DNA from 2 places in the Lysobacter sp. TY2-98 genome. Region 1 is predicted to be linked to the other one. Evidence: riboswitches for the same ligand, from Rfam matches in the RefSeq annotation. Region 1 holds a riboswitch; the other holds the start of a gene.
What was found. A riboswitch is a leader RNA that binds a small molecule or an ion and turns the genes downstream of it on or off. The one in region 1 is predicted to bind cobalamin.
Positions count from the first base shown of each region.

Region 2: another riboswitch for cobalamin. It lies ahead of btuB (TonB-dependent vitamin B12 receptor); the one in region 1 lies ahead of DWG18_RS00945 (ribonucleoside-diphosphate reductase subunit alpha).

Region 1 is NZ_CP031413.1:183,796-193,871, reverse strand. It holds gene DWG18_RS00945 (ribonucleoside-diphosphate reductase subunit alpha) at 1-2,238, opposite strand, end outside; cobalamin riboswitch at 2,409-2,617, opposite strand; gene sucD (succinate--CoA ligase subunit alpha) at 3,097-3,972, opposite strand; gene sucC (ADP-forming succinate--CoA ligase subunit beta) at 4,028-5,197, opposite strand; gene DWG18_RS00930 (ATP-binding protein) at 5,370-6,965, shown strand; gene DWG18_RS00925 (sigma-54 dependent transcriptional regulator) at 7,045-8,475, shown strand; gene DWG18_RS15635 (prepilin-type N-terminal cleavage/methylation domain-containing protein) at 8,715-9,068, shown strand; gene DWG18_RS00915 (hypothetical protein) at 9,200-10,076, shown strand, end outside.
Region 2 is NZ_CP031413.1:2,220,059-2,230,134, forward strand. It holds gene queD (6-carboxytetrahydropterin synthase QueD) at 87-449, shown strand; gene DWG18_RS10765 (phasin family protein) at 687-1,142, shown strand; gene DWG18_RS10770 (multidrug efflux RND transporter permease subunit) at 1,787-4,939, opposite strand; gene DWG18_RS10775 (efflux RND transporter periplasmic adaptor subunit) at 4,946-6,127, opposite strand; gene DWG18_RS10780 (GAF domain-containing protein) at 6,346-6,834, shown strand; gene DWG18_RS10785 (TfoX/Sxy family protein) at 6,839-7,204, shown strand; cobalamin riboswitch at 7,238-7,460, shown strand; gene btuB (TonB-dependent vitamin B12 receptor) at 7,583-9,412, shown strand; gene DWG18_RS10795 (hypothetical protein) at 9,452-9,943, opposite strand; gene DWG18_RS10800 (GtrA family protein) at 10,054-10,076, opposite strand, start outside.

The DNA of each region.
Region 1 (10,076 bases):
CGACGACAGGCGCCCGATGTTCGGGCTCTCCATGAAGAGATTGAGGGACTGCGACTGGTCGATGTACGCCCCGCGCGCGGCGGCGAGATCGATCAGCGCCTTCTGCGGCAGCTCCCACGCGGTGCGATAGACGTCGCGCAGCGCGGCGGGGATCGCCTCGATCGACTGGATCGAACCTTCGCCGAGCTTGATCGCGTCGCGCACGGTCTGCGTCCACAGCCCGAGCTTCTTCAGCTCGTCGACCAGATAACGATTGACCTGGACGAAGTCGCCCGACAGCGTCTCGCGCTTGAACAGGTTCGACACCTGCGGCTCGATGCATTCGTAGCAGCCGGCGATCGACGCGATGGTCGCGGTCGGCGCGATGGCGATGAGGAGCGAGTTACGCAGGCCGTGTTGCGCGATGCGTGCCTTCAGCGCCTCCCACGCGACGGACTGTGTCGGCGTCACGCTCCACAGGTCGAATTGCAGGTCGTCGGCCGCTGCACGCGTCTCCGCGAACGACGGATGCGCGCCGTGCAGTTCCGCGAGGTCGCACGACGCCTCCAGCGCATGCAGGTAGATGCGCTCGGCGATGCGCGTCGACAGTCCCAGCGCTTCCGCCGAATCGAACGGCATCCGCAGCTTGAAGAACACGTCCTGCAGGCCCATCACGCCGAGCCCGACCGGACGCCAGCGCAGGTTCGAGCGACGCGCAGATTCGATCGGATAGAAGTTGAGATCGATCACGCGGTCGAGCTGGCGAACGGCGACCTGCACCGTCTCCGCCAGCTTGTCGAAGTCGAACCCGTGTTCGCCGACGTGCTGCGCGAGATTGATCGAACCGAGGTTGCAGACCGCGGTCTCGTCCGCGCTGGTGACTTCAAGGATTTCCGTGCAAAGGTTGGACAGATGCACGGTGCGACCCGGTCCGACCTGGTTGCAAGTGCGGTTGGACGCGTCCTTGAACGTCATCCATCCGTTCCCGGTTTCGCCCAGCACTTTCATCATGCGAGCGTAGAGTTCGCGCGCCTTGACGGTGCGACTCGCGAGTTCCTGCTGCTCAGCCTGCTCGTAGGCGCGGTCGAACGCGTCACCCCACAGGTCCGGCAGTTCCGGCACCGCTTTCGGATCGAACAGCGACCAGTCACCGTCCGCATCGACGCGGCGCATGAAGAGGTCCGGAACCCAGTTCGCGAGATTGAGGTTGTGGGTGCGACGCATCTCGTCGCCGGTGTTGTCGCGCAGCTCGAGGAACTCCTCGATGTCCGCGTGCCACGTCTCGAGGTAGATGCACGCGGCGCCCTTGCGCTTGCCGCCCTGGTTCACCGCGGCGACGGACGCGTCGAGCGTCTTCAGCCACGGCACGATGCCGTTGCTGCGGCCATTGGTCGAACGGATCAGCGAACCGCGCGCGCGGATGCGGTGGTAAGCCTGCCCGATGCCGCCGGAGAACTTCGAGAGCTGCGCGACGTCGCCGTAGCGCTCGTAGATGTCGGTCAGCGAATCCTGCGGCGAATCGAGCAGGAAGCAGGACGACAGCTGCTCGTGCCGTGTGCCGGAGTTGAACAGGGTCGGCGAGCTCGGCACGTAGTCCAGCGAGGACATCAGCCGATACAGCTGCAGTGCGCCGGCCGCGCTATCGGTCAGCGCGACCGCGATGCGCATGAAAAAGTGCTGCGGGGTCTCGATGACGTGGCGCTTGTGCGGATGCTTGAGCAGGTAGCGGTCGTAGAGCGTGCGCAGGCCGAAGTACTCGAAGCGCTGCGTCTGCGTCGCATCGATCGCGTCGTTGAACTTGCGTGCGTTGGCCTCGACCGCGTCGCGCACGCGGTCGTTGATCAGACCGAGGTCGTGGCCGAGCACGATCGACTGCGAGAACGAATACACGCCGAGCCCGGCGACTTCCTTGTCGATGTACGCGCTGAGCAAGCGCGCGGCGAGGCGCGAGTATTGCGGTTCTTCCGCGGTGAACGCCGCGGCGGTGTGGATCGACAGCTCGTCGAGCTCGCGCGTGGTCGCGCCGTCGTAGATGCCGCCGATGGTCTTGAGCGCGACGCGCATGGGGTCGATGTCGGCGAGTCCCGCACTGCAGCGCTGCACGGCGCGCACGATCTTGGCGACGTCGACCGGCTCGCGGCGGCCGTCGCGCTTGGTGACGGTCATGGTCCCCGGTGCATGCGGCGGCGTCAGCGCGAAGCCCGGCTGGTCGGTGTCGAGCGCGTCGGCTTGGACGTCGGTGAGTGTTTCGGTCGTCATTTTTTCCTCTCCGGTGGCGATGGAGAGGAAGCGAAAGCGGCGCACGCGTCGTCCTGCGCCGGCCCCCGCCCCCTCGGGCGAGCCGGCATCGACATGTTGGAGACGGAAGGTAGCGGACGAGCTCCGCGGACCGACCCGTCCCTCCCACGAGGACGCCTGGCCAACGGCGGCACGCGGCCGCCGATCGAGGCAGGTCTTCGGACTCGTGGACTACGACGACCGGAGTCGCCACCTACTGCGCGTCGCTTCCCAGCCGCTGGGGCCAGTGCCAATGACGCGGGTCGTTTCCACTCACCGCTGCGGGGCAGTTCCGGCTTTGAACCGGATTCCCTTTTAAGCCGGCCCTGGCGGGCGCGGCACCTTCGACGGGCACAACATATGCGGCATGTCCAAGCGCGTCAACACAATATTTTGTAGGCAGGTCTTCTTGACGCCAACGCAGAGACGGGTTGTAGGCAACACGTCCACGCGGGGACTCTTTTCGACAGCTGGCGCCAATCGTGAAGACCCGAAGGGGCGGCGCGCAGGACGCGCGCCGTCGCCACCCGAGGCAGGAGCCGAGTGTGGCGATCGCGACAAACTCGCCCGATCGCGAGCTGTAGATCCGTCGGGGAAGGTGCTTTCTTTTGGTTACCTTTTCTTTGCACCAGCAAAGAAAAGTGACCCGCGCGCGCCAGCGCACGGAACGCTGTTGCTTCCGTCTACAAGCACCATCGCAACCGCATCCAACAACGACGCGCGTTCCAAGGAAACAGGGACACGCGAGGCAACCGCAGCAGCAGCACGTCGCAACACCAACCCCAGAAAGCAGAAAGGCCGCCCGAAGGCGGCCTCTCCAACAACAACTCGGCGAACCAATCAGCCCGCAAGCTTCTTGGCAATCGCCGCACCGAGATCGCCCGGCGACTTCACCGTGGTGACGCCCGCCTCCTCCAGCGCCGCGAACTTGCCTTCCGCCGTGCCCGAGCCGCCCGAGGCGATCGCGCCCGCGTGGCCCATGCGCTTGCCCTTCGGCGCCGACGCACCGGCGATGAAGCCGACCACCGGCTTGGTCACGTACTGCGAGATGAACTGCGCCGCTTCTTCCTCGGCCGAACCACCGATCTCGCCGACCATGATGATGCCTTCGGTCTGCGGGTCGTCCTGGAACCACTTCAGCGCATCGATGAAGTTGGTGCCGTTGATGGGATCGCCGCCAATACCAATACAGGTCGACTGGCCGAGACCGACGTCGGTCGTCTGCTTGACCGCCTCATACGTGAGCGTGCCCGAGCGCGACACGATGCCGATCTTGCCCGGCATGTGGATGTGGCCCGGCATGATGCCGATCTTGCACTCGCCCGGCGTGATCACGCCCGGGCAGTTCGGACCGACGAGCACCGTCTCCGGATAGCCGTTCAGCACGTTCTTCGCGCGCAGCATGTCGAGCACCGGGATGCCTTCGGTGATGCAGACGATGACGCGGATGCCGGCGGCCGCGGCTTCCATGATCGCGTCGGCCGCGAACGGCGGCGGTACATAGATGACGGACGCATCGGCGCCGGTGGCGGCGACGGCTTCTTCCATCGTGTTGAACACCGGCAGGCCGAGGTGCGTCGTGCCGCCCTTGCCCGGGGTGACGCCGCCCACGACCTGGGTGCCGTAGTCGAGCATCTGCTGCGCGTGGAAGGTGCCCTGCGAGCCGGTGAAGCCCTGCACCAGCACCTTCGTGTCCTTGTTGATCAGAACGGACATTGGATTTCTATTCCTGTGTCGGTCGCGCGGATCAAGGCCGCGCGACGTGGAAGTCTCAGGCGGCGTGCTTGACGGCCGCGACGGCCTTCTTCGCACCGTCGTTGATGTCGTCGGCCGGGGTGATGGCGAGGCCGGAGTTGCGCAGCAACTCCTTGCCCGCTTCGACGTTCGTGCCCTCGAGGCGCACAATCACCGGCACCTTGACGTCGACTTCCTTGACCGCCGCGATGATGCCGTCGGCGATCATGTCGCAGCGGACGATGCCGCCGAAGATGTTTACGAAGATCGCCTTCACCTTGTCGCTCGACAGGATCAGCTTGAACGCCTCGGTGACGCGCTCCTTCGTCGCACCGCCGCCGACGTCGAGGAAGTTCGCCGGCGAACCGCCGTTGAGCGCGATGACGTCCATCGTCGCCATGGCGAGGCCTGCACCGTTGACCATGCAACCGATGTCGCCGTCCATCGTGACGTAGTTGAGGTCGTACTTCGACGCGAGCACTTCCGTCTCGTCTTCCTGGCGCGTGTCGCGCATGGCGACGAGTTCCGGATGACGGAACGAGGCGTTGTCGTCCGAATCGACCTTGCCGTCGAGCACGGCGAGATCGCCGTTGGTGAGGATCGCGAGCGGGTTGAGCTCGACCAGCGCGAGGTCCTTGTCCATGAAGAGCTTGAACAGGCCCGTCATGATCTTGGTGAGCTGGCCGACCTGCTTGGCGTTGAGGCCCATCGCGAAGCCGAGGTCGCGGCACTGGTACGGCTGCAGACCTTCGACGTAGTTGATGTGCAGCGTCTGGATCGCCTCGGGCTTCTCGTGGGCGACCTGCTCGATGTCCATGCCGCCTTCGGCCGACGCGATGAACGTCACCGTCTTCGTCGAACGATCGACGAGCACCGATAGGTAAAGCTCCTTCGCGATGTCCGTGCCTTCGGAGATCAGCACCGCATCGATCGGCAGCTCGACGCCGGCGGTCTGGTAGGTCGCCATCTTGGTGCCGAGCATCGCCTTGGCGTACTCGCGCACTTCGTCGTACGACCGGGCGAGCTTCACGCCGCCGGCCTTGCCGCGGCCGCCCGCGTGGATCTGCGCCTTGACGACCCAGAGGTCGCCCGGGATCTGCTTGGCCGCCGCCACCGCCTCGTCGGGCGAGCGGGCGACGATGCCCTTGGGAACGGCGATGCCGTAGTCGGCGAAGAGCTGCTTCGCCTGGTATTCGTGGAAATTCATGCGTCACCGAAGGATGGACGTGGGGCCTCGCGCGCCTGACGGCGCGGCCGGGGTGGGCGCGAGGGGGCCATATTGTCGCCGATCGGGCGGGGCCGGGCCACCCCGACTGACCGGGGGAACGTCCGGAGAATCAGGCACCTATACTCGGCCGACCGACCGCTGGACGCGCGCCGTGCCCTTCAAACCTGCGCTGACCCCGCTCGACGCCGACCACGTCCTCTACCGCGAACTGCGGCTCTTCAACCTCTACCGGGTGCTCGAGGCGGCGCTGCTGGTGGCGCTGGTGTTCGGGCCGACGACGGGCTTTCTCGATCCGCCGCGCTATGCGCTGCTCGCGCGCTCCGTCGTCATCACCTACCTGTTCGTGTCCCTCGTGATGCTGGGGCTCGGGCGCCGCATCGACGTGCGCCTGTCCGCGGGCATCGGCGTTGCCGCTGACCTGTTCTTCGGCATCCTCGCGATGCACGCGCTTCCGTCGGCCGGTAGCGGCATCGCGGTGATGATCCTCTTCAACGTCGGCGCGGCGTCACTCCTGTTGCCGTCGCGCTTCGCCTTCGCCTTCGCGATGGTGTCCATCGCACTGCTGTTCGCGGAGTACGCCTGGGGCGTCATCGACGGCGCGCCACGACGCTCGTTCACCGAGCCGGTGATGTTCGCGATCGGCTATGCCGCGCTCGCGACGGTGATGAACGTGCTGGGCCGGCAGATGCGCGACAGCTACGAGATTGCCGCGCTGCGTACGACCGAGAACGAACACCTCGCGCAGGTCAACGAACTCATCATTCGCCGCCTGCGCACCGGCGTGCTGCTGGTCGACGGCATGGGACGCATGCGCCTCGCGAACGAAGCCGCGACCGCACTGGTCGGCGACGTCGGCGACGAACTGCACGGTTTCCGCGAACTCGCGCTGGCGGTGCCCGAGCTGGGTCGTCGCCTCGCGCACTGGCGCGCGTCCAACGCCGTCGATGAGACGCCGATGCGCGTGGCCGCCGATCAGCCCGACGTCATTCCACGCTTCGCACGCCTCCAGGCCAACAGCGACCAGGCGCTCGTGTTCCTCGACGACACGTCGCTGCTGTCGCAGCACGCCGAATCGATCACGCTGGCGACGCTGGGCCGCTTTTCCGCGAGCCTGGCGCACGAGATCCGCAATCCGCTCGCGGCGATGAGTTACGCAGTGCAGCTGCTGGAGGAATCGGACGACATTCGCCCGGCGGATCGCCGGCTGCTGGAGATCATCCACCAGCACATCGTGCGCATGAACGGCATCGTCGAGAACGTGCTTGGCCTGGCGCGTCGCGAACCGGCGAAACCGGTGGTGATCGAACTGGTGCACTTCGCCGGACAGTTCGTCGACGACTACCTCGTCAGCCATCCCATCGAAAGCGACACTTTGATCAGTGCGTCGACGCAACCGGAGATCAATGCGCTGTTCGATCCGCGCCAGCTGCACCAGGCCGTGACCGTGCTCGTCGCGAACGCGCTCAACTACGGCCGCATGCCCGGCGAGCCGGCGCGGGTGACGGTGCGCGCGGCCATGGACGGCGGCCAGCCGGTGCTGGACGTCATCGATCGCGGCCCCGGCATTCCCGAGCCGATCCGCCACCGCCTGTTCAAACCGTTCTTCACGACCTCGAGCCACGGCACCGGTCTCGGCCTCTACATCGCGCGCGAGCTGTGCCGTGCCAACCAGGCCAGCCTCGACTACGTTCCGACCCCGGGCGTCGGCGGCTGCTTCCGCATCCGCATGAGTGCGCTGGGCCGATGAACCTGCCGCGGCCCTGACAAAAAGGGGACGAAGTGGCCGCAGGCGGTCACTTCCGCTAAGGTGCGCGGCGGAGGAACCGATGGCCGAACCCCGTAGCGCACCCGCCCGCACCGCCCTTGTCGTGGATGACGAGCGCGACATCCGCGAATTGCTGGTCATGACCCTCGGCCGTATGGGCCTGCGCTGCGATACGGCGGCGAACGTCACCGACGCCCGCGCCCTGCTCTCCCGCAACAAATACGACCTCTGCCTGACCGACATGCGGCTGCCCGACGGCACCGGGCTCGAGATCGTTTCCGAGATCAATTCGAAGCACCCGACCACGCCGGTCGCCATGATCACGGCCTTCGGCAACGTCGAGGCCGCGGTCGAGGCGCTGAAGGCCGGTGCGTTCGACTTCGTCAGCAAGCCGGTCGACCTCGGCGTGCTGCGCGACCTGGTCAAGCAGGCGCTGGAACTCCACGAACGCCGCCGCGCCGCCAGCGAAGCCGGCATCTCGTCGCGCCTGTTCGGCGAATCACCGGCCATGGCCTCGCTGCGCGCCACGCTCACCAAGGTCGCCCGCAGTCAGGCGCCGGTCTACATCTCCGGCGAATCGGGCGTCGGCAAGGAGCTCGTCGCGCGCACGATCCACGCGGAGGGTGGACGCGCCTCCGGGCCGTTCGTGCCGGTGAATTGCGGCGCGATTCCCGCCGAACTCATGGAGAGCGAGTTCTTCGGCCATAAGAAGGGCAGCTTCACCGGCGCCCATGCCGACAAGCCCGGCCTGTTCCAGGCGGCCGACGGTGGCACCCTCTTCCTCGACGAGGTCGCCGAGCTGCCGCTGCCGATGCAGGTCAAGCTGCTGCGCGCGATCCAGGAGAAGTCGATCCGCCCGGTCGGCTCGAACAACGAGGTCAAGGTCGACGTCCGCATCCTGTCGGCGACGCACAAGGACCTCGCGGCGCTGGTGGAGGAGGGCCGCTTCCGCCACGACCTCTACTACCGCATCAACGTCATCGAGCTGCGCGTCCCGCCGCTGCGCGACCGCCCGGAAGACCTGCCGGGTCTGGCCGACGTCATCCTCCGCCGCCTTGCAGCCGCCCAGGATCGGGTCATCCCGCACCTGTCGTCCGACGCGGTCGAGGCGCTGCACGCCTATCCGTTCCCCGGCAACGTCCGTGAACTCGAGAACATCCTGGAGCGCGCGCTCGCGCTGGCCGAAGGCGAGACGATCGAGTCCGACGACCTGAGCCTGCCCAAGTCGGCCCCGAAGCCGGCGCCACCGGCGACTCCTGCCGCGCCCGCAGCCGCGCCGCCGCCGGCCGCCCCGGCGGCGGCCGATCCGCGCAACCTCGATCCCCGCGACACCGCGACCAGCGCGCTGCCGTCGTACATCGAGGAAATCGAGCGCGCCGCGATCCAGCACGCGCTGCAGGAAAACCGCTACAACAAGACTCGGACCGCCGCGGCCCTTGGCATCACCTTCCGGGCCCTGCGGTACAAGTTGAAGAAACTGGGGATCGAATAAGCCTGACGCACTGCGTCATGCACCGGCGGGAAGCTGACAAATAGGGGCACCGGGGTTGTCAGCTGAACCATTCCAAACGTGACCGGCGCCGCGAAAGCGTTCCGTCCCGATTGGCACGCCCCCTTGGCACGGGTTATGCGTATGTCCGGATGCACGGACCCACGCACGGCAGACCAAGGATCCGGCGAGTCGTCCGTAGTAGTCCGTGAAGTTCCAAATCCACTCCTAGGGGATACACCATGAAGAAGCAGCAGGGCTTTACCCTCATCGAACTGATGATCGTCGTCGCGATCATCGCCATCCTGGCCGCCATCGCGCTGCCGCAGTACCGCAACTACACGCAGCGTTCGTCCAACGGCGCCTGCTTGGCCGAGGGCAAGGCCTACATGAGCACCGCGGTAGCCGACGCTGCCGACAATCGTGCGCCGGCGACCTTCACCCCGAAGGCCTGTGCAAGCGGCACGACCATGACGACGACGATGTACAACTCCAATGCTTCGGTGGACTTCGTCGCCCAGGTCAAGGGCAATTCCAGCATCAAGAAGGACTCGAAGTGTGAGGCCGGCAGCGGTACATGCCGCTTGCTGCCGTAACGTACGCGCAAGCATGCGTTTCGATGGAGAGCGCCAATTGGCGCTCTCCTTTTTTGTGATGTGCGTGGAGGCAGCTGCGGATGGCCCGACTCGACGGTTGGCGTAACACGGAGCCTGGTCGGTTTGTCCTAATGGGCGCGGTGCTGGTCGCCCTTGGAGCGATCGCTGCCCTGTCGCTTGGCCTCGGTGGCGGCTTCATCCTCGATGACCAACCGAACATCGTCCAGAACGCGGCGCTGCACCTATCACGTCTAAGGCTCGCCGACGTGCCGTACGCGGTCTACAGCTTCCAACCCGGACATGGGTCGCGCATGCTGTCGATGGCCACGTTCGCGTTCGACGGTTGGCGGAGCGGAATGGATCCCCGCGCCTTCAAGGCCACGAACCTCGCGATCCACGCGGCGACCACCATAGCGCTCGCGTGGCTCATCTACCTCTTGCTGATACAGGCGGGACGACCACCTCGGCGAGCCGCAGCCGCAGCACTGGCGCTTGCCGCTTTTTGGGCACTTCATCCGCTGCAGGTGTCGTCCGTCTTCTACGTCGTCCAGCGGATGCAGACGTTGGTGACGCTATTTGCCGTGCTTGCGCTCATCGCGTACGTGCGAATGCGTCAGGCGCAGATCAACGGCGAGCGCAGCCGTGGCTACGCGGTCTACGCAGCACTGTTCATGGTGCTCGGCGTGGCCAGCAAGGAAGACGCCGCCCTATACCCGCTCTACGCGCTTGCCTTGGAAGTGACGCTGCTGAGGTTCACAGCGCGCATCCCGGTCCAATCGCGCGTCCTGCGCTGGAGCTTTCTGGCGCTCGGCGCGATATCACTGATCGTGTTCACGCTATATGTGCTGCCGCACAACTGGCATCAGCAGACGGTGCCAGGCCGGCAGTTCTCCAGCGTGGAGCGACTGCTGACGCAGGCCCGCGTCTTAGTGATGTACATCGGCCAGGCACTGTTCCCCGCCCCGGCCAACCTCCCCTTCTACTACGACACCTTTCCGGTGTCCCACA
Region 2 (10,076 bases), 1.1 Mb from region 1:
TACCGGTCGAAGCCGCGACGACCTTACGTTAGCAGAGCCCTGCCGCCGCCCAGCCGGCCGGAAAGGCCGCCCGTACAATGGCGACGATGGACATCTTCAAAGTCTTCACCCTCGAGGCGGCGCACCGGCTCCCCAACGTGCCGCCGGGCCACAAGTGCGCGCGCCTGCACGGCCATTCGTTCCGCGTGGAGATCCACGTCTCGGGAGAGCCCGGTCTCGAAACGGGCTGGGTGATGGACTTCGCGGACCTCAAGGCCGCGTTCCGACCGCTCTACGACCAGCTCGACCATCACTACCTCAACGACGTCGAGGGCCTCGACAACCCGACCAGCGAGCGCCTCGCTGCCTGGATCTGGGACCGGCTCAAGCCCGAGCTGCCGCTGCTGTCGGAAGTCGTGGTCCATGAGACCTGCACGTCGGGATGCCGCTACCGCGGCCCGGGCGTCTGACACCTAACGCCGGCCGCCGCGCGACCTGCCGCTCACGACGGACGCTCTTGGTGCGTGGGCTGGACGCTTTACGGCGCGGTGCCTGATTCCGTTCCGGCCGCTGAAGCCGACGCGGCCGCTCACGTCCCTGAAAGCCCTACAACGGCCGACGAGCGGTTGTTGCACTGCACAATGGACGGGCATATGCTGCAACGCACCATCCACGCAGTCTCGGCCGATTCGGCCTAGGAGCCCGCCATGTACGCACAGTTCAACGAGCAGTTCGCCGCGGCCACCCGTCAGTTCGCCGACACCGCCGCCCGCATCAACCGCCTCGCCCTCGAGAACGCGGAGGCCATCGTCGGCCTGCAGCTCTCGGCCATCGAAGAGCGCGCCTCGGCCACCCTCGCCTTCTTCGGCGAAGCCACCGACGTCCGTGACTTCGACGGCGCCAAGAACCTCTGGCCGCGCGGTGCGCAGGTCGCCCGCGAGAACGTCGAGCGCGCCCTGACCACGGGCCAGGACGTCCTCGGCCGCTTCGTGAAGGTCCAGGAGTCGGTCGCCCAGATCGCCAAGGGCCAGTTCGAAGCTGCCGCCCGCAGCGCGAACGAGACCGTTCGCCAGGCGCAGGACCAGTTCGAGCAGGCCACCAAGGGCGCGACCAAGACCGCCGAGCAGACGGTCAACGCCGCCGCGGGCAAGCCCGGCAAGTAAGTTCTCTCTCCAGTTCCCACTGGAACCCGAACCCGGCCGCTCACGCTGCCGGGTTTTTTTGTGTCTGCGATTGCGGCGTCGACGCGTCGAAACCGAGCGTGGCAAGGCGACGCATTCGCGCATGGCGTCGGCGGCGACAGAACTCGCCGCGGCCAGCAACACGACATCCGGCATGGGCGCGTGCGGCCGTATCGCTTGTTGCGGCTTTGGGAATGGACGCGTGGTTTCACGACGCACGACGTAAAGCCTGGCCATCGCGCCCATCGAACAGCGGACGAGCGCGCCATCGCAAAATCGGGCCACCTCGACTGCGACGCCAACCGTGAGACCCGAAGGGCGGCGCGCAGGACGCGCGCCGTCCGCACCCGAGCCAGGATGGCGAGTGTGCGGATCGTGTGGAACGTCCACGTCGCGAGCGGTAGATCCGTCGAGGACGGTGCCTTCTTTCGGTTACTTTTTTGAACCAGCAAAGAAAAAAAAAGTGACTCGGGCGCTTCGGCGCACGAAACGCCCTTGCTCCTGCACTCATGCAGCGGCGGCGCACAGCACGCAGAAGCAAAGGCAATCGCTCCCATCGCGATCACCCCGAACAAAAGAAAAGGGCGCCCGAAGGCGCCCTCTCCACTCAAATCACGTCCTCGACATCAAAGCGGAATGCGGTGATGCGCATCATTCGGATCGAGCTTCGGCGGCTCGTCCAGCGAATCACCCAGCACACGCCGCACCGCGACATAGAACACCGGGATCAGCAGCAACCCGAGGAACGTCGCGAACAACATGCCGCCGATGACACCCGTACCGATCGCATGCCGCGAGTTGGCGCCTGCACCGGTCGAGATCGCCAGCGGCGTCACGCCCATGATGAAGGCGAACGACGTCATCAGGATCGGCCGCAGTCGCAGCTTCGCTGCTTCCACCACCGCCTGACGCAACGGCTTGCCGAGCTGACGCTCCGCGATCGCGAACTCGATGATCAGGATCGCGTTCTTGGCCGCGAGACCGATGACCGTGATCAGGCCGATCTTGAAATAGATGTCGTTCGGCAGGTCGCGCATCATCGACAGCACGATCGCACCCAGCACGCCGAGCGGCACCACCAGCAGCACCGACACCGGCACGGACCAGCTTTCGTACAGCGCCGCGAGGCAGAGGAACACGACGACGATCGACAGGACCATCAACATCGTGGTCTGGCTGCCCGACAGGATTTCCTGGTGCGACTGGCCGGCCCAGTCGTAGCCGAAGCCCGGCGGCAGGTCGTTGTTGACGATGTTTTCCATCGCCTTCATCGCTTCGCCCGAGCTCTTGCCCGGCGCCTGCGAGCCCACGATCTCCACCGCGGCGAAACCGTTGTAACGGGTGAGCGACGGTTCGGCGACGGTCCACTTCGAATGCACCACGTTCGACAGCGGCACCATCGCCGGCGTTCCGTTCGTCGTGGTGCCCGGCGCCGGGGTATAGAAGTGCGACAGCGACTCGGGCCCGGTGCGATACGGCGCGTCCGCCTGCATGGTGACGCGCTTGACGCGCCCGCCCTGCAAAAAGTCGTTGACGTACACCGGCGACAGCATGATCTGGATCGCGTTGTAGATGTCACCGACCGACAAGCCCATCGCCTGCGCCTGCACGCGATCGACGTCGAGCTTGAGTTGCGGTGACGGCTCCAGCGAGTTGGGACGCACGCCGACCAGCGTCTTGTCCTGCCCCGCCTTCGCCAGCAGCGTGCCCATCGCCTGCTGCAGCGCTTCGCGGCCCTGGCCGCTGCGATCCTGCAGGTACATGTCGAAGCCACCGAACGCGCCGAGGCCATTCACCGTCGGCAGGTTGATGACGAACATCTGCGCGTCGCGGATCGGGAACAAGGCACCGTTGGCCTGCTGGATGAATTCGGTCGCGGTGATCTTGCGCTCGTCCCACGGCTTGAGCTTGATGAACGCCATGCCGACGTTCTCGCCCTGGCCGATGAAGGAGAAGCCGGCGACCTGCATCATGCCGTCGAAGCCGTCGATCTTCTTGACCGACTCGCGCATCTGGTCGAACACCGCTTCGGTACGACGCAGCGTCGCGCCCGGCGGCAACTGCACGATCGCCAGCGCGTAGCCCTGGTCTTCTTCCGGCAGGAACGAGCCCGGCATGCGCCAGAACAGGAAGCCGGTCAGCAGCGCGAGCGCGGCGAACACCGCCATCCAGCGCGGTGCATGCTGCACGGCGCTGCGGATGTGGCCGACGTACGTCTTCGCCATCCGGTCGTAAACGCGGTTGAAGCCGCGGAAGATCGGATTGCGCTTGTCGTGATGCGCGCTCGGCTTGAGCAGGTTCGCGGTCAGCGCAGGCGTGAAGCCCAATGCGAGGAATGCCGAGAACAGCATCGCCATCGCGATGGTCAGCGCGAACTGGCGATACACCGCGCCCGCCGAACCCGACTGCAGCGCCGACGGCACGAACACCGCGGCGAGCACCAGCGTGATCGCGATGACCGCGCCGGTGATCTGCTGCATGGCCTTGTACGTCGCCTCGCGCGGCGACAGACCTTCTTCGGTCATGATGCGCTCGACGTTCTCGATCACCACGATCGCGTCGTCGACCACGATGCCGATCGCCAGCACCATGCCGAACAGCGACAGCTGGTTGATCGTGAAGCCGAGGATCTTCATGCCCAGGAACGTGCCGAGCAGCGCGACTGGGATGACCAGCGTCGGGATCAGCGTGGCGCGGATGTTCTGCAGGAACAGCAGCATCACGAGGAAGACGAGCACCATCGCCTCGATCAGCGTCTTGATGACTTCGTCGACGGAGATCTGCACGAAGTCCGAGCTGTCGTACGGCGAGAACCACTGCACGCCCTTGGGGAAGCTGGGCTGCAGTTGGTTCATGCGCTCCCTGACCGCAGCGGCGACCGCGAGCGCGTTCTCGCCCGGCGCGAGCTGCACGGCGAAGCCCGCGGCCGGCTGGCCGTCCCACTTGAGGTCGAAGCCGTGCGCGGAGCCGAGGATCTCGACGCGCGCGACGTCGCGCAGGCGGACCGTCGCGCCATTCGGGTCCGAGCGCAGGATGATGTTCTCGAACTCCCGCGGCGTGGAGAAGCGACCTTCCGCGGCGACCGTCGCCGTGAACATCTGCGTGTCGGGCGACGGCTCACCGCCGACCTGGCCCGCCGAGAACTGCACGTTCTGCGCGCGCACCGCACTCAGCACGTCACTCGCCGACAGGCCGTAGGCCTGCAGCTTGTCCGGGTTGAGCCAGATGTGCATCGCGTATTCGCCGCCGAACAGCTGCGTGCCGCCCACGCCGGGTACGCGCGAGATCTGGTCGAGGACAGTCGATGCGAGCAGGTCGGACAGCTGGTCCTTGCCGATCGCGGGATCGGACGACTTCAGCGCGACGACCGACAGGAAGCCGGAATTGGCCTTCGCAACGGTGATGCCGTTGCGCGTGACGTCCGATGGCAAGCGCGGCGTCGCCTGCGAGACCTTGTTCTGCACCTGCATCTGCGCGATGTCGGGATCGACACCGGGCTTGAAGGTCAGGTTGACCGAGGCGGAGCCCTGGCTCGACGACGCGCTGAAGTAATCCAGTCCGTCGATGCCGGTGAGCTGCTGTTCGATGATCTGCGTGACCGCGCGTTCGACGGTCTGCGCGTCCGCACCCGGATAGCTCGCGAATACGCCGACCTGCGGCGGTGCGATGTTCGGATACGACTCGACGCCGAGGCCGCGGATCGAGAGCAGGCCCGCGATCACCACCATGATCGCGATCACCCACGCGAATACGGGGTGGTTGATGAAGTAGCGGGACATGGCGAATCAGCCCTTGCGCGCGGTGGGAGCAGCGGCCGCCGGCTTCGCGTCGGCGGGGCCTTCGGTCCACGGCGTCGCCTTGACCTGCGCACCCGGCTGCGCGCGCTGGATGCCGGACACGATTACGCGATCACCCGGTGCGAGGCCGTGGTCGACCACCCACTTGCCGTTCTGCTGCGTATCGGCGCCGACATCCTTGCGTACCACCTTGTTGTCGGCACCGACGACGTAGACGTACGCGCCCTGCGCATCGCGCAGTACGCCGGCCTGCGGCACGAGGTAGACCGCATTCTGCAGACCCAGCGTCGCGCGAACGCCGACGTAGGTGCCCGGCAGCAGGCGACGTTCGGTATTCGGCACGCGCGCGCGCAGCGACACCGCGCCCGTTGCGGGGTCGACGACGCTGCCTTCGAAGTCGAGCGTGCCGCGCTGCGCGTAGACGGTGCCGTCGGGCAGCACGATCTGCACGTCGCGATCGGCCGGCTCGCCCTTGCCTTCGCCACGACGCAGCTGGTCGAGTTCGGCGACGGAAATCGAGAAGTTCGCGTACAGCGGATCGATCTGGTCGACCGTCGCGAGCAGCGTCGCACCGCCCTGCCCGACCAGCGCGCCTTCGGTGACCTGCGCACGACCGGCGCGGCCCGAGATCGGCGAACGCACTTCCGAGTAGCCGAGGTTGATGCGCGAACTCGCCAGCGCGGCGCGCGCCTGCTGCACGGCGGCGGCGGCGGAACGCTCGGCCGCGAGCGCGTTGTCGAGATCGGCCTTGGAAATGTACTGCGTGGGGCCGAGGCGACGCGCGCGTTCGGCGGTCGCGCGCGCAGTGGTGTACGTGGCTTCGGCCTGCGCGACTGCGGCCTGCGACTGGCTGGTCGCCGCACGCAGTTCGGACGGATCGATCACGAACAGCACCTGGCCTTCGTGCACGTCCGCGCCCTCCTCATACAGACGCTTCTGCACGACGCCGGTCACGCGTGCGCGCACATCGGCGCTGCGGAACGGCGCTAGGCGGCCGACGAGGTCCTTGCTCACCGGCAGCGACTGCGGGCGCACTTCGACGACACCGACTTCCGCCGGCGGCATCGCGCCCCCCGGGCCCTGCTGGGATGCGTCACCGCCCTTCTTGCAGGCGACGAGGCCGAGCGACAGGACGCCGGCCGCGACGATGAGGCGCGTGGTGGAGGTCATGCGGGGAGGGCTCCGGGTCGGGGGCGACGCGACGTCGCGGGCGGCAGGGCCAATTTGTGCACCGCGGAGTATAGCTATGGCCAAAGCGGCTGCCCGGGCGAAAAGTCATGTCGGATCAGGACAGGCGACGCACGGTCGCTGCGGCGGTTGCATGCATGAGACAGAGAACGCACTGAAGCGGCGCATCCGGCCGAAACATCGCGCGCTAGACTTCGCGCATGACCTTTACCGCTTCCACGCTCACCGGCGCCAAGCCCGAGCAGTACGCGCAACTGCTGGAGCAGGCGCAGGGCCTGCTGCATGGCGAGCGCGATCGCATCGCCAATGCGGCGAACATCTCCGCGCTCGTCTACAACGCATTGCCATCGCTCAACTGGGTGGGCTTCTATTTCTTCGACGGCACCGAACTCGTGGTCGGCCCGTTCCAGGGCTTGCCGGCGTGCGTGCGCATTCCGCTCGACAAGGGCGTCTGCGGCGCGGCGGCATCAACGCGCGAGACGCAGCGCGTGCCCGACGTGCATGCATTCCCGGGACACATCGCCTGCGATTCCGCGTCGCGTTCGGAAGTCGTCATTCCGCTGATCGCGAACGACGGCACGCTGATCGGCGTGTTCGATCTGGACAGCCCCGAACCCGACCGTTTCGACGTCGACGACCAACGCGGTCTCGAGGCGATCGCGCACGCGTTCGTCGCGTCGCTGGGCTGATGCGATGACCGACGCGCCCAAGGCCCTCAACATCGGCGGCAAGTCCGCGGCATGGCTGCGCCAGGTCGGGCTGCGCACGTGGGACGACGTCAACGCGATCGGTCCGGTCGAGGCGTTCCTGCGCGTCAAGCGCGCCGGCTTCAAGCCCAGCCTCAATCTGCTGTATGCGCTGGAAGGCGCGATGATCGGCTGCCACTGGCAGCAGGTCGATCCCGACCGCCGCGCGCAACTTGCCGCGGAAGCACAAGCCGGCGCGGCGTTGCTGCCGTCGGCCAAGCGCATGCCGCCGGCCTCAGCAGTCACCACGACGATGGGCGATGCGCATGAGGCGCACGACGAGGCCGAAGCGCCTGATGCGCTTTCGTTCTGACGCGGCCCGCGCGCCGGGCCCGTCTTTCCCGTAGACTTCGCGCCGCTTTCGGGTGACCTGGCGGTTGATCGCCGCAGGTTGAAACGGGAAGCCGGTGACGCGCGCTGCGCCAGCCCGGCACTGCCCCCGCAACGGTAAGCGAGTCGATCCGCGGCATCGGCCACTGTGACGTGACGTCACGGGAAGGCGCCTCGGAGGGATGCGAATCCGCATCCACTCGCGAGTCCGGAGACCGGCCCGATCGTCGACTGGTTGCGATGCGGAGGGCATTGTGGCGGCCTACGTCGCGTCGCTGCGCCGTCGTCCCGCTTCCGCCTTCTCCTCGCGATTCCTTATGACCGCACGACGTGGGGTCGTGCACGCCGGAGAAGTACCGCAATGACGTATCGCCTCATTACCCTCGCCATCGCCGCGTCGCTGGCCACGCCCGCGTTCGCCGACGAAGCGTCCACGCTCGACCGCGTCGTCGTCACCGCCAACCGCGCGCCGGTCGCCGTGCGCGACGTGCTCGCGCCGGTCGAAGTCATCGATCGTGAAGACATCGAACGCAGCCAGGCACGCTCGCTGCCCGACCTGCTGCGCGGCCGCGCCGGCATTTCGATCGGCAACCAGGGCGGCCTCGGCAAGCTCACCACGATCTTCATGCGCGGCAGCGAGTCCGACCACGTGCTGGTGCTGGTCGACGGCGTGCGCATGGGTTCGGCGACTTCGGGCCTGGTCGCGTTCCAGGACATTCCGGTCGAGCTGATCGACCGCATCGAAATCGTGCGTGGCCCGCGCTCGAGCCTGTACGGCAGCGAGGCGATCGGGGGTGTCATCCAGATCTTCACCAAGCGCGACACCGGTGCGCTCGCGCCGCGCATGGCCATCGGCGCAGGCAGCCGCGACACCTACGAGGCGAGCGCGGGTTTCGGTGGTCGCGTCGGCAAGGGGTGGGTCGGTGCGGATTATTCGCACCAGGAAACGCGCGGGTTCGATTCGTGCCGCGGCGCGGGCTTCCCGATCTTCGCCGGCTGCTTCGCCGATGAGCCGGATCGCGACGGCTACACCCGTGACGCGCTGTCGGTGCGTGGCGGTGTGGCGTTCAACGACGCGTGGAAGGCCGACGCCAGCGCCATGCGCGCGGAAGGCGACAACGAATACGACGGCTTCTACAACCGTTCGAAGGTCGTGCAGCAGGTCGTCGGCGGTGGCGTGACGTGGACGCCGTCGACGAACGCATCGCTGCGTCTGCAGGCCGGTCGTAATCGCGACGCGTCGGACAACTTCCACGACGACAGCTTCCTGGGCGACTTCGCGAGCAATCGCGACACCGCATCGCTGCAGGGGGACTTCACGGTCGCTGCGGGCCAGCGCATCAGCGCCGGCACGGAATGGCAGCGCGACGAGGTCAGCAGCACCACCAACTACGTACTCAAGCAGCGCATCGACCGCGCGGCATTCCTGCAGTACCAGGGCGACTTCGGTGCGTTCGACGTGCAGGCCAGCGCACGTCATGACGACAACGAACAGTTCGGCGGGCATTCCACCGGGAACCTCGCGTTCGGCTACGAATTCGCACCTTCCTGGCGCGTGACACTCGGCGGCGGCACGGCGTTCAAGGCACCGACGTTCAATGAGCTCTATTACCCGTTCGGCTTCGGCAATCCCGACCTGCGCCCGGAGAAGTCGCGTTCGATCGAAGCGGGGCTTGCGTGGGACACCGACACCGCCGGTGCGCGACTCGACCTCTACCAGACGCACGTCGACGACCTGATCTCCTACAGCGCGGTGTCGTTCCGCCCCGAGAACATCGATCGCGCACGCATGCGCGGCGCTGAGCTGTCGGGTCATGCGACGTTCGCCGGCTGGACGACGGCAGGCAGCGTGAGCTGGGTCGATCCGGAGAATCGCAGCAGCGCTGCGTCGCTCGACCTGCCGCGTCGCGCGCGTGAGAGCGCACGCCTGGACGTGGATCGCGAATTCGGTGCGTTCCGCTTCGGCGTGACCGCCGCGGGCGAAGGCGCGCGCTACGACGACCTGGCGAACACGCGCCGCCTCGGTGCGTATGCGACGTTCGACCTGCGCGCCGAATACGCATTCACGCCAGCGCTCCGCCTGCAGGCGCGCCTGGAGAACATGTTCGACCGCACCTACGAGACGGTCGAGTACTACCGCCAGCCGGGTCGCGGCCTGTTCGTCACCCTGCGCTACGCGCCTACGCCGTGATCGATGCGACGCGATCGCCGACGGAGGTCGGCGATCGCGTCAGTGGTAACCCGGTGCGGCGACGAGCCGCCCAAGGCGAGCATCGCTGATGGCTGGTGTTTCCGGCCGAAGTGCGCGCAGCGTGTGCACCAGTTCGCCGTAACTCTCGGCGAGCTGCGCGAACAGCGTCGTATACGCGGATCGGCCGACTTCCGCGACACCGCGATACGCACTGCGCCCGATGTCGATGAAATAGCGCACGTCGACATGGCGGCGCTGCGCCAGCGCGGGATGCAGCCCCGCGATCAACAGACAGCGATCGCCGACATCGCGCAATGCGTCTTCCTGCATGCGTCCGCCGAGCGATTGCGCATGCAGCCACTCCAGCGCCTGCGTGCGTGCGAGCAGCTGGCCATCGCCTTGATGCCGCAACAGCACGAAGACGAGATAGCTCTCGCGCGATTCGTCGAGTGCGCAGCCCGCGCGCTCGCCCGCCTCATGCACCAGCGCCTGCCACAGTTCGGCGGGCGCACCTCGACGCAGCTCGACCATCGCGGACCTCCGATCACCCTTCGGCCATGCCTCGTCTATCGACCGGTTCGCGGTCGACTGGAGGTGCGAAAGGAGCGAACTGCGATGCGCGGACCGAGCCGCGACGAACGTCAGGGTCGATAGACCCAGTGGC